DNA from 2 places in the Blautia sp. AM42-2 genome. Region 1 is predicted to be linked to the other one. Evidence: riboswitches for the same ligand, from Rfam matches in the RefSeq annotation. Region 1 holds a riboswitch; the other holds the start of a gene.
What was found. A riboswitch is a leader RNA that binds a small molecule or an ion and turns the genes downstream of it on or off. The one in region 1 is predicted to bind cyclic di-GMP.
Positions count from the first base shown of each region.

Region 2: linked by a shared signal. The riboswitch ahead of DW915_RS04450 (ABC transporter substrate-binding protein) and the one ahead of DW915_RS06250 (response regulator) in region 1 are both predicted to bind cyclic di-GMP.

Region 1 covers NZ_QUIM01000003.1:196,365-203,861, reverse strand. Annotated here, with positions in the region: gene DW915_RS06250 (response regulator) at 1-1,247, opposite strand, end outside; cyclic di-GMP riboswitch class I at 1,470-1,560, opposite strand; gene DW915_RS06245 (hypothetical protein) at 1,677-1,892, opposite strand; gene DW915_RS06240 (hybrid sensor histidine kinase/response regulator) at 1,964-4,036, opposite strand; gene DW915_RS06235 (hypothetical protein) at 4,367-5,035, opposite strand; gene DW915_RS06230 (Cof-type HAD-IIB family hydrolase) at 5,247-6,032, opposite strand; tRNA gene DW915_RS06225 (tRNA-Pro) at 6,190-6,263, opposite strand; gene DW915_RS06220 (PcsB-like coiled-coil domain-containing protein) at 6,498-7,497, opposite strand, start outside.
Region 2 covers NZ_QUIM01000002.1:288,796-296,292, forward strand. Annotated here, with positions in the region: gene DW915_RS04440 (recombinase family protein) at 1-386, shown strand, start outside; gene DW915_RS04445 (hypothetical protein) at 606-791, opposite strand; cyclic di-GMP riboswitch class I at 1,103-1,178, shown strand; gene DW915_RS04450 (ABC transporter substrate-binding protein) at 1,266-3,116, shown strand; gene DW915_RS04455 (hybrid sensor histidine kinase/response regulator) at 3,122-6,070, shown strand; gene DW915_RS04465 (YczE/YyaS/YitT family protein) at 6,793-7,392, shown strand; partial or broken gene DW915_RS04470 (transposase) at 7,426-7,497, shown strand, end outside.

The DNA.
Region 1 (7,497 bases):
ATCTGCTCCATGGAAGCATTATCCGCTGCCATCTGCAGATGCCGTGCGCTCTCTACCTTTGCCTCTGTGATATCACGCAGAAAGATCATGGCATATTCTGAATCCTCTATTTCGCCACGTATGACCACATTGCGGACCCATCGTTTTTCTCCATTCAGAGTGATACGGCACTCTAAAGCCAATTCGGTTTCCAGACCCTTCAGCCTTTCTGCAATATAACCACGGTCGTAAAAAGAGGATACCGCCTTCTTATCTGTCTCCACAACATAGGAATCCACAAAATGACGGATCAGTTCATCCCATGTATGACTCTGTTCAAAGACTGTCATCAGGGACGGTTCAACCTTAAAGGTATCAAAAGTATTCGCTTCCAGATTTACATAATACTCACACAGGTCTGCTTTCGTAAAAGCCCGGTGGAAAGCAGCAGATTTTTGTGCCTGCATGGCCTCTTTTTTTTCCGCATCAATATTAATAAAAATCCCGGCAATCCTGCTGGCAGAACCATCCAGACGGCGTATTACTTCTGCCGATGCCCGAAACCACTGGTATTGATTATCCTTCATTCTCATACGATACTCTACCTGGTATTTTATCTGGTTCGTCTTATCCTTAATTGCCGCCTGAAGCTGCACCATTACTCTTTCTTTATCCTGTGGATGCAGAAGATCTGACCAGGATTCCAGTTTATTCGGAAAGTCCAGAGTGTCATGATAGCCAAGCATTTTTCGGAATTCATGACTCCAGTTTGCATTCACAATCTCACTGTTTTCGTCACAGTCAAAATACCAGAAACCGGAACAGATAGCCTCATTGAGCAGTGTCAAATTTACATGATCCCAGTTGACCTGTACGGACATAACCCAGATCTGTCTGCCCGCCTCATCTGTTGCATCCTCTTTACAAAGCCGTACATTTTTCACTGTACCGTCTGCTGTAAGGATCTGTGCTTCCCCTGTTCCGTGAAGCTGCAAAAAACGGTCTCGCTCCTGTCTATCTTCCTCGTCATAAAAGAAGTTTCTCAATGAGCCTTTTGTCTGTTCCATGAAAGTATCGAATGTATATCCTGTACTATGCAACAGCAGATTATTCACAGACAAAATAGACAGGTTTTGGTCATAAGATCCTGTCATTATACCTACCCCGCCATTATTTTCCAGTGTTTTCTGTACGGCCTGTGACATAGCCTGTGTCTGTCCCGTTACAGCCTCACCTAAAGAATATATTTTGTCCTCATAATTTCCCATTTTATAAAAATCCTCTCTTCGTCTTATGCCTTCTTCATCCTGCTTTTATCTGTATACAAAAAACCTGTCCCTGCCAGTTTTCTTACTCATTTTTGCATACAAAAAGGACACCTGCCAAAATCTGCCAGTGCCCCTACTGTATCTCTTTATAACCACATATCCATATCATATAAAAGTTATCGGAATCTCTTCCGTTCTCATATCTTCTTCATATATGGAAATAGTAGCAACCGGCTGACATGGTCAAACTTTCTGACTTTAGCCCCTTCTGGCTTTGCGTCCCTGCTTTTCAGCAAGTTTGCCTTTAAATAATTTCCATTTATTCCAAAAATAAAATACCATGAAGTTTTTTATACGTCAATATTATAGGATAGAAAACCTGTATTTTTTTCAATGCCATCCCTGTACACCACCCGGATGTCCTCTTTGCTATGCACCACCACATGGTCTACCATGCTGATCCATAGCAATCCGTGCGTTCTGCATGATGAGTGCCTGAATCTGTTCTTCCAGAAGCTGACTTTCCTGCCAAAGTGCTGTCTGCTGTTGAAGCGTATTTTCACCGCCGGAGAGCAGGTTTCGGATAGCGCTGAGGTTATCCAGGACTTCTTCCTTATTGGCAAATTTCTCGTTAAGATTATCCACAAAGGCTTCCTTGATCAGTATCTCCTACAGAACGTGAAAAATAGGTACACGGATTTGAGAAGTTGCAACCACTACACACAATATTCACACAAAATTCTCTTTATGTTTTCAATTTTTATAGGCTTTGCCAAGTGAGCATTCATTCCTGCTTCCAGACACTTTTCTTTATCTTCTCTGAATGCATTTGCTGTCATGGCAATAATCGGGATTGTCTCAGCATCTGGATGTTTCAGTGACCGGATTGTTTTTGTCGCAGTAAGCCCATCCATTACAGGCATCATGATATCCATCAGAATTGCATCAAAATAACCTTCCGGTTTATCCTGGAACATTCTGACCGCCTGCAGTCCATCTCTTGCAACTGTCAGATTTGCACCTTCATCAGACAACAGCGTTTCCGCAATTTCTGCATTCAGTTCATTATCCTCCACCAGCAATAAGTTTAATCCGCTGATATCCATCTGTGCCGCTGTTTTCTTTACTGTATCTGGTGCAGGAGCAAGTTTAAACGGAATCCTGATAATAAAAGTTGAGCCAACTCCCTCTTTGCTTTTAACTTCGATAGTTCCACCCATCTTTTCAATCAGACCTTTTACAATCGCCATTCCCAGTCCAATTCCCTGCTGTGTACTTCTTGCATCCTCTCTTTCCTGCGAAAACGGCTCAAATATATGCTCCTGGTATTCCCTGCTCATACCAATGCCAGTATCAGTTATGGTCCACTCATATGTCGTAATTCCGTCAACAGCTTCTGTATAATCTGACACCGTTATTATCTTGCCGCCAATCCGGTTATACTTAATACAGTTTCCATAAATATTAAGAAATATCTGTCTTAAATGTACCGGACTTCCATAAATAAAAGGATATCGAAGGTCTTCCTTTTTTGCACGGAACTGCATCTGGATTCCTCTGTCTTTTGCCCGCTGTTCTATGATAGTCAGAACATCCTGACTTAATTCCTCAAAGTTGATGATTTCCTGCGTCAGAGGTACATTTCCATCTTCAATTTTGCTCATCTGAAGGATATCGTTAATAAGAGACAATAGATAGTCTGCAGCTACCTGCATTTTTCTGAAATTTTCCAGAACCAATTCCCTGTCATCAAAATGCTTCTCAGCAATCTTCAGCAATCCGATAATTCCATTCAGCGGGGTTCTCATATCGTGCGACATCCTGGAGAGAAAATCAGACTTGCTTTTATTTGCTTTCTTTTCACTTTCCAAGGCAATTGATTTGTGCATGAAGTCATTTTTATCCAGCATGAGATTCCAATGTTCAATGGTTCCGTTTTCCTTTATCACTTTCTGTCCACGATCCTCGATGTATTTGTATGTGCCGTCCTTACAGCGTATCCGGTAAATAGTAGCATAATGATCAGAATGAGTATATTGATTTAATGCATCTGCAAGTCCGACCTCCACGTCATCCGGATGAGCAAGGCCGATAATATTACCGCCAGAAGCGTCCAACAGTTCCTTTGGTGTTGCGTAACCGAGCATATTTGCAAATTGTTCTGAAACATATTTGAAAGAGTATTCCGGGTCATCATTGCTGATTTTGACGCCGCCGGGGATGGATACGGTAAATAACTCCAGCTGACTTTGCAGTTTTTTTGTCAATTCCTCGATCATAGCTGTATGCTTTTTCTCTTCATCCAGAAGCTTCGCATACTCTCTGTTTGATTTTTCCAGTGCCCGCTCTTTTTCCTCTAAGCGGTAATGTTCTGTACGGTCAAGAACATAATTGACTGCAATGACATCTCCGGTCTCTTCTTCCCGATACAGAGCCATGTGATCTTCTGCAAGCATAGGCTCAAAAGTAGCAGTCCTGGTCCAGTATCGGAACGATATATGACGTTCACCATTTGCAAAACGCTTTAACAGTCGTTCTCTGTCAAACTCGTGCAGAAAATCTTTAAGACCTTCCTCAGGTATGGTCAATGCCCATGCATCCACCAGACTCTGTAAGCTTGAATTTTCCGGCAAACCTAATTGTTCATTCAGATTATATTTTTTTCCATTAACTACCTGATACATGGAGCCACGTACGATATTCTTTGTGAGATTGATCACGCAGTATCCATCGGCAATAGCAAATACCGACTCTTCCAAAAAACGATTATTAATAATATCCTGACTCATACAACTTCTCCTCGTCAATCTTCTAGTAAGAATTATATCCTTATTTTTGTGTATCCGTCAATAAAAAAGAGTGTGGTAACTATTCAAATACTTAGTCACCCATTTCTCCACCAATTTCCATCGTGTACTTTGCTTCCATATGATATCCTGCTTTTTTCGCATATTGCATTTCTCCCTTCTGAAGTTTTCTTTTCCGTTACATGACTATAACAGAAATCAGGGAAATAGCGATTCATCAGATGTACCGAAAATACGAGGAGGAGATTGGGGATAGTTGACAATAGGGGAATATTGAGGAAAAAGAAAAGTCATGGCTTGTGCCATGACCTTTCAATTTTCATTATAAGGCTGAAACGGTACGGTCGTTCCGTCCGTTTTTGTGCTGTCCAGAACGTAACCCTCTTCTCCGGTCGCCGTGTTGTACTCCGCCTGCGGATTCTTTTTATCGCTGATTTCAAAGATATACTCATTTTCTGTCGGCTGGTCCAGTCCGGCCTGGTGTATTACGAAACCTGCACGAATCGCTGATGAGATCGGATTGTTTTCATCGCTGTCCTCAAAGCCGATATCGGAAAGATAGATGTCGGTGGATTTTCCATTACTCCGCAGGAACAGGCTGGTTTTATAATAATCGCTGTAGTCGCCTCTTCCAAACAGATTCGCCACCAGATTGGACTGGTTTTCCGTTCCGTTTGTGAAGCCGAGCACTTTCTGAAAACCTCCGCTGATCCGGTTCGTCGATACCGGATTGAGCTGGCCGGAAAAGCTGTCCAATACGGCGGCAGAACCATAAACACCATCGTAGGCATTGCTGATCTGCAGATTGATTCCTGCTCCGGCTGCCATACGTACTTTTGTCGTATGACGTCCCGTGTTGTACACATACCAGGCATATGTGGAAACAACAACCGCACCCAGCGTAAGAAGCACTCCGATCGTTCCTGCTGTAAAACGGTATCTGAGGCTTTTTTTATTTATCTGATTTTTTTCTGTTTCCATGGAACTTCTGAACGCTCACCTCCTGGTATCATTACAAATATGCACAAAAATTCATTTTTATATTACCACGAAATTTTTTACTTTGCAATGCACATACCTTTTCAGACGCTGCTTTTCTTGTTTCCTTTTTCAGAAAATTGCAACCAAAGGGGCACACCTGAAAATTTCTTTTCAAATGCGCCCCTTCGCTTTCTTTTCTTCTGTTTTTCTGTCAGATCAATCCGTAATGCTCCATCGCCTTTGCCACGCCGTCCCGCTCGACGGTATCGGTTACGTACTCTGTGTACGGATCCAGAATCTCATCATGTTTTCCAAGCGCAATGGTGTGTGCGCCGCACCGGAACATGGTAAGGTCGTTGCTGCTGTCGCCAAATACGTATGCATCTTCTTTCTCCAGCTGAAACTGTTTCAGCGCATAGTCCACAGCTGTTCCTTTGCTGCAGCCGTGCGGAACGATCTCGTATACACCGCCGCGGCGATCCATGATATCAAACTCCTGCTCAAATTCACGGTACATACGTTCTATATCAGACTGTGCATCGGTTACGATACAAAATTTATCGTAAATGATTCCTTTTGTCTCCGCTGTCTCTGCGAGTCCGATTCCGACAGCAGCGAAATAGGCACGGGTCTGCTCGACCTCCCGAAAACGGGATACCTCCGACGAAAAATAAACATTATCCGTTCCCTCCAGAATCATGCCGATCCTGCACTCCTTTAAAATAACCGGGATTTCCTCACAGCGCTTTTTCGGAATCGTCTGATGCATCAGGATTTCGCCGTCCCGGCGCAGATAGGTCCCGCAGCCGCACAGAAATCCGGAAAATGGAAGCTTTTTCAGCTCCTCGGGCAGCTCCGACCAGGTGCGGCCGGTATTAATAAACGTAAGATTTCCTTTTTCCGCTGTCTTTTTCAATGCATCGAGCGCGCTCTTCGGAATTTCTTTTGTAATCTCACTCAGTAACGTTCCATCAATATCAAAAAATAATGCTTTCACAAAAATTTCCTCCTCGTGTACTCTTTTCCTATCGGTCTGAAAAATTCGTGACTAAATTCGTGACCAGATATTTTTCCCTGTTTTCCTGTTCTCTTTCTGACATACGAAAAAATGCCGAAGCTCTTGATTGTCAAGGCTTTCGGCATTTTCATTCCAGTCGAAGCGACGGGATTCGAACCCACGACCTCTGCGTCCCGAACGCAGCGCTCTACCAAACTGAGCCACGCTTCGATTTTTTGTTTTCTGAACTCTCGTCCGTCAACAATAGCTATTATATATGATGTCTATAGGAATGTCAACACCTTTTTTGAAATTTTTTTAATTTTTTTTATTATTGCTTCAAAAGGTACATTTTACACGGGTTTGCGGCCTTTTTGGTGTTCTTTTAGAATGACAGTTTCTGAGAAAGTCAAAAAAAGAGATATGCCGGAAGTTCTGTTCCGGCATATCTCTTATCTTTGTTTCTCAGCTCAGCTGATATACATCTGCATACTGCACGCCGAAGCTCAGCGCCTCGGAATGGCTGCTGCAGAAGATGTCTACGTGGCCGTAAGCGGTTCCGCGGTCTTCTACCGTGTAAACCTGGCCGTTGATCATCAGTTTCGTTCCGAATGGTACACCGCCCATGGCGATCGTTCTTCCTGCGGTCGGTGTGGTTCCGCTCGCGGTGGATCCGCCGGACCACTGTCCGGTACAGATGGAACAGGAGCAATAGCCTGTCAGTTTAAATCTTCCAAGGTATGTTCCGCTGGAGGAGCTGCTGGAAGTATCTGACGCGGATGGACTCTCCGTTGTCGTGGAGGATGCGCTGCTGTCCGAAGAACTGCTTCCGGAGCTGCTGCTTGTATCGGTATCTGCTTTCGCTGCGGCATTTGCTGCTTCTGCGGCTGCGACTCTTGCGGCCTCTGCCTCGGCTGCCTGTTTTCTGGCGGCCTCTGCCTCAGCTTCTGCGGCAGCCTGCTGTGCGGCGGCGGCGGCTGCTTCCTCTTCTGCTTTCTTCTGCGCTGCAATCTCCTCTTCTTTCGCCTGACGGATCAGGTCGTTGATTGCATCTGCTTTGCTGTTGATTTCATCTACCAGTGTACTCTCGCTGGATTTTGCATCGTCCAGCTCTGCTGAGTAGGTACGGAGTTCCTGATAAGCTGCTGCGTACAGCTCCTGGATGGCTTCCTGCTGATCGCTGCTCTGCTGCTGCAGTTCTACGATCGCTGCCTGCTCTTCCTGCACCTGTGTTTCTTTTTCTTTTACCTGGTTTACCGTGTCCTCATACTCCTGCATAAGATCGCGGTCGAAATCGGAAATTTTCTGTATGTATTCTGCCCGGCTGATCAGCTCTGAAATGCTTTTGGAAGAAAAGAGCATTGCCATGTATCCGTTTCCGGAGGAATTTTCATACATATACTGGATACGGAGCTTCATCGCCTCGTACTGCTCTTCTTCTTTTGCTTTTGCATCTTCCAGATCT
Region 2 (7,497 bases), on a different contig from region 1:
AACAATATGACAATGAAGGCAGCTTGCAAAGAAGACTGGCAGATTTTAGAAAAGCATTGTCAAAAAATCAGATTTTAGAAGAATTTGACAGAGGAATATTTGAAAGTATCATCGAAAAAGTTATTGTCGGTGGTTACGATGAAAATGGAGAGAAAGATCCCTATAAAATCATTTTCGTATATAAAACAGGATTCAAAAATGAAATTGGAAACGCAAAAGAACGATTTGGGAAGAAATCAAAAGCAGTAGAAAAAGCGAAAGAAATGTGTTCCCATATCGTAGACGAGGTAAAGGATGTGTGTTCCTATGTTAGTGACAACACATGTGGAGACTGTGTGCCTTTTGGGCAAACGAAAACCAGATGCCAAGGTAAAAATAGGCATTGATATGGATGATTATTACCGTATCAGGGAGAATGCTGAAAGCAAATAAACCTTTGCAAAACCGAATAATACACTGAAACAAAGCAAGACAGAAGCTGTTGATGCGTTAGAAGATAACGTGTCAGCGGCTTTTTCTTTTTATATAATAGGAAAGTTCGACATTCGTCGAACTCTTGATAAAAAGAGCCCGCACAAAAGCGGGCATAGAAAACAGACGATAGATTAAAAGAAGTCGATGTAAAAACCTTCTTCAAATTCATCGTCATCGAGGTCATCATCCTCGGTAAGAAAATAGTGCATATCCAAAAGGTCAGAGTCTGTCATGTTTTTGACCAGATTGGATGTCATTCCCTCTGGAGGATTTTTGATGTATTTTTGTCTGAGTTCCTCTATAAGCTTTGCATCCATGGTTTAAATTCCTCCCTGTCTGTTAATAAGTCCAGTATGATACAGACAGGCAGAAAAATCAAGCAGAGCGGCATTTAGCTTTTGCCATGGCCCTTTCGTAAAGTTCTTGAAGAGGAACTCGTTTATGATTGTGATAGATTTCTACTAAAAGCAATGCTGCGTGGACTTCGGAAGTAGAAGAACAGTTCGAGTATATGTATCGGCTGTTCTTTTTTTGCTTTTGAAGGTTAAAATGGTAATGTTTTTCTTGTGTACAGTAGAGTGCCATAGTATAATAAAATCAGTTTTTTGCATAAGTTTAAAAGCTTAAAAAGGACGATCGGCAAACCAGATGAAAGTCTGGGACGCAAAGCTACAGGGCCTGTAAAATGGCAGCCAGTTGCATGAAATGAGGTGCACTGTCTGTTTGGCAGTGCTTTTTTACGGTGTTATTTCATAGACGTGACTATAACAATTCTATTAGGAGAACTTGTAATGAAAAAGAAAAAATGGAGCAAGGTTTTGTCTGTATTTTTAGTGATGGTGACAGCCGTATCGCTTCTGTCAAGCTGTGGCGGGAAGAGTGCGGAAAAAGAAGATGCAGAAACAATCACAGTATATTTATGGAGCACAAACCTGTATGAAAAATATGCACCATATATCCAGGAACAGCTTCCGGATATCAATGTCGAGTTTGTTGTAGGGAATAATGATTTGGATTTCTACAAGTTCCTTGATGAAAACGGTGGATTGCCGGATATTATAACCTGCTGCAGATTTTCCCTGCATGATGCAAGTCCCCTGAAAGACAGTCTGATGGATCTTTCCACAACCAATGCGGCAGGTGCTGTCTATGATACCTACCTCAGCAATTTCAGGAACGAGGATGGAAGCGTAAACTGGCTTCCTGTGTGTGCAGATGCCCATGGTTTTGTAGTGAACAAAGACCTTTTTGAAAAATATGATATCCCGTTGCCAACAGATTACGAGAGTTTTGTTTCCGCCTGCCAGGCATTTGACAAAGTGGGTGTTAGTGGATTTACGGCAGACTATTCTTATGATTATACCTGTATGGAAACACTGCAGGGTCTGTCTATATCAGAGTTGTCTTCTGTGGAAGGACGCAAGTGGCGGACGGTCTACAGTGACTCGGAAAATACAAAGAGAGAAGGTCTGGACGATACCGTCTGGCCAGAGGCTTTTGAACGTATGGAACAGTTTATTCAGGATACAGGGCTTAGTCAGGAAGATTTGAATATGAATTATGATGATGTTGTTGAGATGTACAAAAGTGGCAAGCTTGCCATGTACTTTGGCAGTTCTTTCGGTGTAAAAATGTTCCAGGATCAGGGCATTAACACAACATTTCTTCCATTCTTTCAGGAGAACGGTGAAAAGTGGATTATGACTACGCCATATTTCCAGGTGGCCTTAAACCGTGATCTGACAAAGGATGAAACACGCAGAAAGAAAGCAATGGAGGTACTGGATACAATGTTTTCAGAGGATGCGCAGAACAGGATCATTAGTGATGGACAGGATCTGTTAAGCTACAGTCAGGAGGTGGATATGCAGCTTACGGAATATCTGAAAGATATAAAACCTGTGATCGAAGAAAACCATATGTATATCCGTATTGCGTCAAGTGACTTTTTCTCTGTTTCCAAGGATGTGGTTTCCAAAATGATCTCAGGAGAATACGATGCAGGGCAGGCATACCAGTCATTTAATTCTCAGCTTCTTGAGGAAGAAACTGCTTCTGAGGATATCGTGCTGGATTCACAGAAGTCGTATTCCAACCGTTTCCACAGCAGTGGAGGAAATGCAGCATATTCTGTTATGGCAAACACGCTACGTGGCATCTATGGGTCAGATGTGCTGATCGCAACCGGAAACAGCTTTACGGGAAATGTGCTGAAAGCCGGTTACACAGAAAAAATGGCAGGTGACATGATCATGCCAAATGGTCTGGCGGCTTACAGCAGCAAGATGAGTGGGGCTGAGCTGAAAGAAATAATCAAAAACTTTGTAGAAGGCTATGAGGGAGGATTTATTCCGTTTAACCGTGGCTCTTTGCCAGTGGTTAGTGGTATTTCTGTGGAAATTAATGAAACGGAAGATGGCTATACATTAAGTAAAGTTACAAAGGATGGAAAGGCAGTTCGGGATGAGGATACTTTCACGGTGACCTGTCTTGCCACACCGCAGCATATGGAAACTTATCCTGTAGATGAAAATATGATATTTGATGGAGGAGCTACATCTGTGAAAGATACCTGGACAGCATATGTTTCAGGTGGTAATGCCGTTCTTGCAGAACCTGAAGATTACATAACCCTGAGGTGAGAAAAATGGATGTTAAGAATTATAATAGAAATAGAAAGAAACCTGTCAGGAAAAAAGGATTAAGAATAGTTGCTTTTCTTCTTCTCTTTATAGGAGTTGTTCTGGCTGTTTTCCGATATTATAAGTTTATGTCGAAATCTATTTACGAGGAAAGTGTTTCTCATCTGACGGAAGTTCTTCATCAGTCTGATCAGATGCTGAGAGAACTGACAAATAAGAACCTGACTTACCTCCATATTTGGGGCGAGAATCTGCAGAATATTTCCGGTGAAGACGAGATCCGTGATTATATAAAGAAAGCGCAGGAAGATGCAGGCTTTTTGGAATTCTTTTTTCTATCATCTGACGGTGACTACAAGATGGCGACAGGTGAAACCGGGTATCTTGGATTACAGGAAAATATTGAAGAGGATATCCGGCAGGGAAATGATGTGATAGCGAATGCAGCAGTTCCCGGAAAATCCCAGCTGCTTGTTTTTGCCACACCTAAGGCGCATGGAATTTATCAGGGATTTGAATATGATGCGATTGCCATTGCTTATGAAAATTCTGATATCGTAGATGTACTGGATATTTCTGCTTTTGATGGAAATGCCCAGAGTTTTATTATTCATCCGGATGGTCGTGTTGTGATTGATCATTCTTCCGAGTTATGGGGGAACGTGTATAATTTCTTCGGTTTTCTGAGTAGGTATTCTGATATGTCTGAAAAAGAGATCAATGTCCTTTTGGAGAAGTTTAAAGCGGGACGTACTGATGCGATGTTGCTGAATCTGGATGGAAGAAATTATTATCTGGTCTATGAAAAATCGGATATTCAGGACTGGATGTTTCTGGGACTTGTCCAGGCTGATATTGTCAATGCCAGTATGAACAATCTGCAGTTTACCACGATGCTTCTTGTTGGAGCTGTTGTACTTTGCATTGCTGCCTTTTTTATCAGTCTTATTATCCAGAAAAACAGGAAAAATCTCAGAAGAAAGGATGTGGAGATCCGGTACCGTGATGAGCTGTTTCAAAAGCTTTCAATGAATGTGGATGACGTTTTCCTGATGCTGGATGCCCAAACATATCAGACGGATTACGTCAGCCCTAATGCGGAAAAACTGCTGGGTATTACAGTAGAACAGATTCGCAAGGATATTCGTGTTTTAAGAAAACTGCACCCTGCAGATTCTGAAGACTCGCAGAAGAATCATCTGAAAGAAATTCCGGTTCATGAACAGCAGGAGTGGGATTGTGAATTTATACATCGGAAGACAGGGGAAAGGCGCTGGTTTCATAATATTGCAATGGGAAGTGAGGTAAACGGGGAAAAGAAATATATTCTGGTTATGTCAGACCGTACCTCTGACCGGAAAATGAACCAGGCTCTTTCTGAGGCAGTCCATGCGGCAGAGACTGCAAATAGGGCGAAGAGTATTTTTCTTTCCAATATGTCCCATGATATCCGGACACCAATGAATGCGATTATTGGATTTACAACATTGGCTGTAAGTAATATTGATGACAAAAAAAGGGTTCAGGATTATCTGGGCAAAATTCTTTCTTCCAGTAAGCATCTGCTTTCACTGATCAATGATATATTGGATATGAGCCGGATTGAGAGCGGAAAGATCCATCTGGAAGAAACAGAAGTCTGTCTGTCGGATGTGCTTCATGATCTGAAGACGATCATCAGTGGACAGATTCATGCGAAGCAGCTGGAGCTTTATATGGATGCCATGGATGTTACGAATGAGGATGTCTATTGTGACAAACTGCGGCTGAACCAGATACTGCTGAATCTTTTGTCAAATGCGGTTAAGTTTACTCCGGCAGGCGGAACCGTTTCTGTCCGTCTCAGACAGTACCCGGGAAAAGCAAAAGGCAGCGAACTGTATGAATTTCGGGTAAAGGATAACGGAATTGGAATGAGTCAGGAATTTGTACAGAAGATCTTTTCTCCTTTTGAGCGGGAGCGGACTTCTACAGTCAGCAGGACTCAGGGTACGGGACTTGGAATGGCCATTACCAAGAACATCGTGGATATGATGGGCGGTACTATTGAGGTTCAGACAGAGCAGGACAAAGGCACCGAGTTTATAGTCCGTCTGCCATTTCGGACTCAGCCTGAGCATCATCGCATAGAGAAGATTTCGGAACTAGAGGGTCTTAAGGCATTGGTTGTAGACGATGACTTTAACACCTGTGACAGTGTAACAAAGATGCTTGTAAAGGTTGGAATGCGTTCGGAATGGACAGTCTCGGGTAAAGAGGCTGTTCTCCGTGCACGACAGTCAATGGAGCTGGGGGATGCATTTCATGCTTATATCATCGATTGGCGTCTGCCGGATATGAATGGAATTGAAGTTACACGTCAGATCCGCAGTCTTGATGACAATACGCCGATCATTATTCTGACTGCATACGACTGGTCAGATATCGAAACAGAAGCCAGAACTGCAGGAGTGACTGCATTCTGCGCGAAACCTCTGTTTATGTCAGATATCAGAGAGACTCTGATGGCTGCCATCGGTCAGAAACAGGCCCAGGCAGAGGATAAGATTCTTCCGGCAGCAGATTTAGATTTCAGAGGCAGGCGTATACTTCTTGTGGAAGATAATGAACTGAACAGTGAAATTGCAGTGGAAATTTTGAAAGAATATGGATTCCTGGTTGATACAGCAGAAAATGGAGCAGAGGCAGTGGAGAAAATTAAAAATTCAACACCAGGGGATTATGATCTGGTACTGATGGATGTGCAGATGCCTGTAATGAATGGATATGAGGCTACCAGGCAGATCCGTGCGCTTACTGATCCGGCACTGTCGGGAATTACCATTCTTGCCATAACTGCTAATGCTTTTGATGAGGATAGAAAGAAAGTTCTGGAATGCGGTATGGATGGATTCTTATCCAAGCCAATAATTATTGAAGAATTGATCGATACGTTACAAAAGAATCTGGATTAGGTGCCTGGAACATCATAAAACCCACAAGGTAGAAGAGGGAAATGGAAATCAGTACGCAGATGATCCACAGATGCAGCAGAAGATCAGAGAAAAGGTAATGGAATCCCTGAAATATCTGGTGTCTCTGGTAAATGATGTGCTGGGTATGAATAAACTACAGAGCGGAGATTTGAAGGATTCTGTCGAATATTATGGACAATGCCATAAAATTCAGTCAGGCGGGTAGTGTGCTCATGGTCGGGGTTAAGGAAGAGTTTCTGCCTTTAACTGTCACAAGATCAAAGTTTTTATGTGTCACGGATAATTCGGCAGCCAATTCGCTGAGCTTCTTTTTCATTCCTGACGGGTACAGCAAACGATTTGTTTTCAAAGCACCAATGGTATGAAATCCTTGTACGGCAAAGGTGTTGATTATTTTTTCAGAAACGTACCAACAGTCACAAAGAAAATAGGACTGTACCGGAGGAGTTGGCATTAGAATACGATTTGCATAAATCTAATTTTTTAAACTGGTTGTATATGAATGCTGAATGATGTATAGTATTTGCAGGAGACACCTTCTTTCGTGAATGCTGTAAATGTTGGTTTGGTCACTTTCATTATACAACACAATCGAATTCAAGGTGTCTTTCTTTTATGCAAAATCACGAACTTGCTCATTTATAGTATAAAGATAAAATGCGTAGTAAGAATTCAAATAAAAATAAAAGGAGGCTATAACAATGAGTAAAACAGAATGGACGAAAAAAATAATAATCATTGTGATTGGTTCGATCATAGCAGCATATGGCATTACCCTTGCATTGTATGCGGGATTTGGAGGGGCAACCCTTGCTGTTTTGTGGCAGGGGATTTCAAGGACATTTCATATAAGTATAGGCATGGCATCTCTGATTGTAGCCATAATTATGATTGTGTTCTCATTTTTCTATGACAGATCACAGATACATATTGGTACGATTATTTATCAGCTTGTGTATAGCCTCTGTGTTGATTTGTTTGCAAATGCACATGTGTACAGTACGCATTTGTGGGTGAATGCACTGATTATGTTGCTGGGAGTCATGCTTTTTGCAGTCGGAACAGGAGTTTATGCGGCAGCTTCACTGGGACGTGGTTCTTACGAGGCATTAACCTTTTCTCTTGCGGAAAAGAACGGCTGGCAGGTAAAAGCAGTGCGGATGATACTGGATATTGTTATGGTACTTACCGGAGTTTTGCTGGGGGGAAAGTTTGGCATATGTACAATCGTAACGATCATTATCTCAGGACCGGTTATTCAGTTTACAGCATCAAAAACTAAAAAGTTATTAAAAAACTAAAGATGTGGATTTGGTGAAAATCGTCACCGGCGGGAGTATCCAGAAGCAGTCCGACGCCTGATCTATACGACCAACACCATCGAAGGATTTAACCGCCAGCTCCGA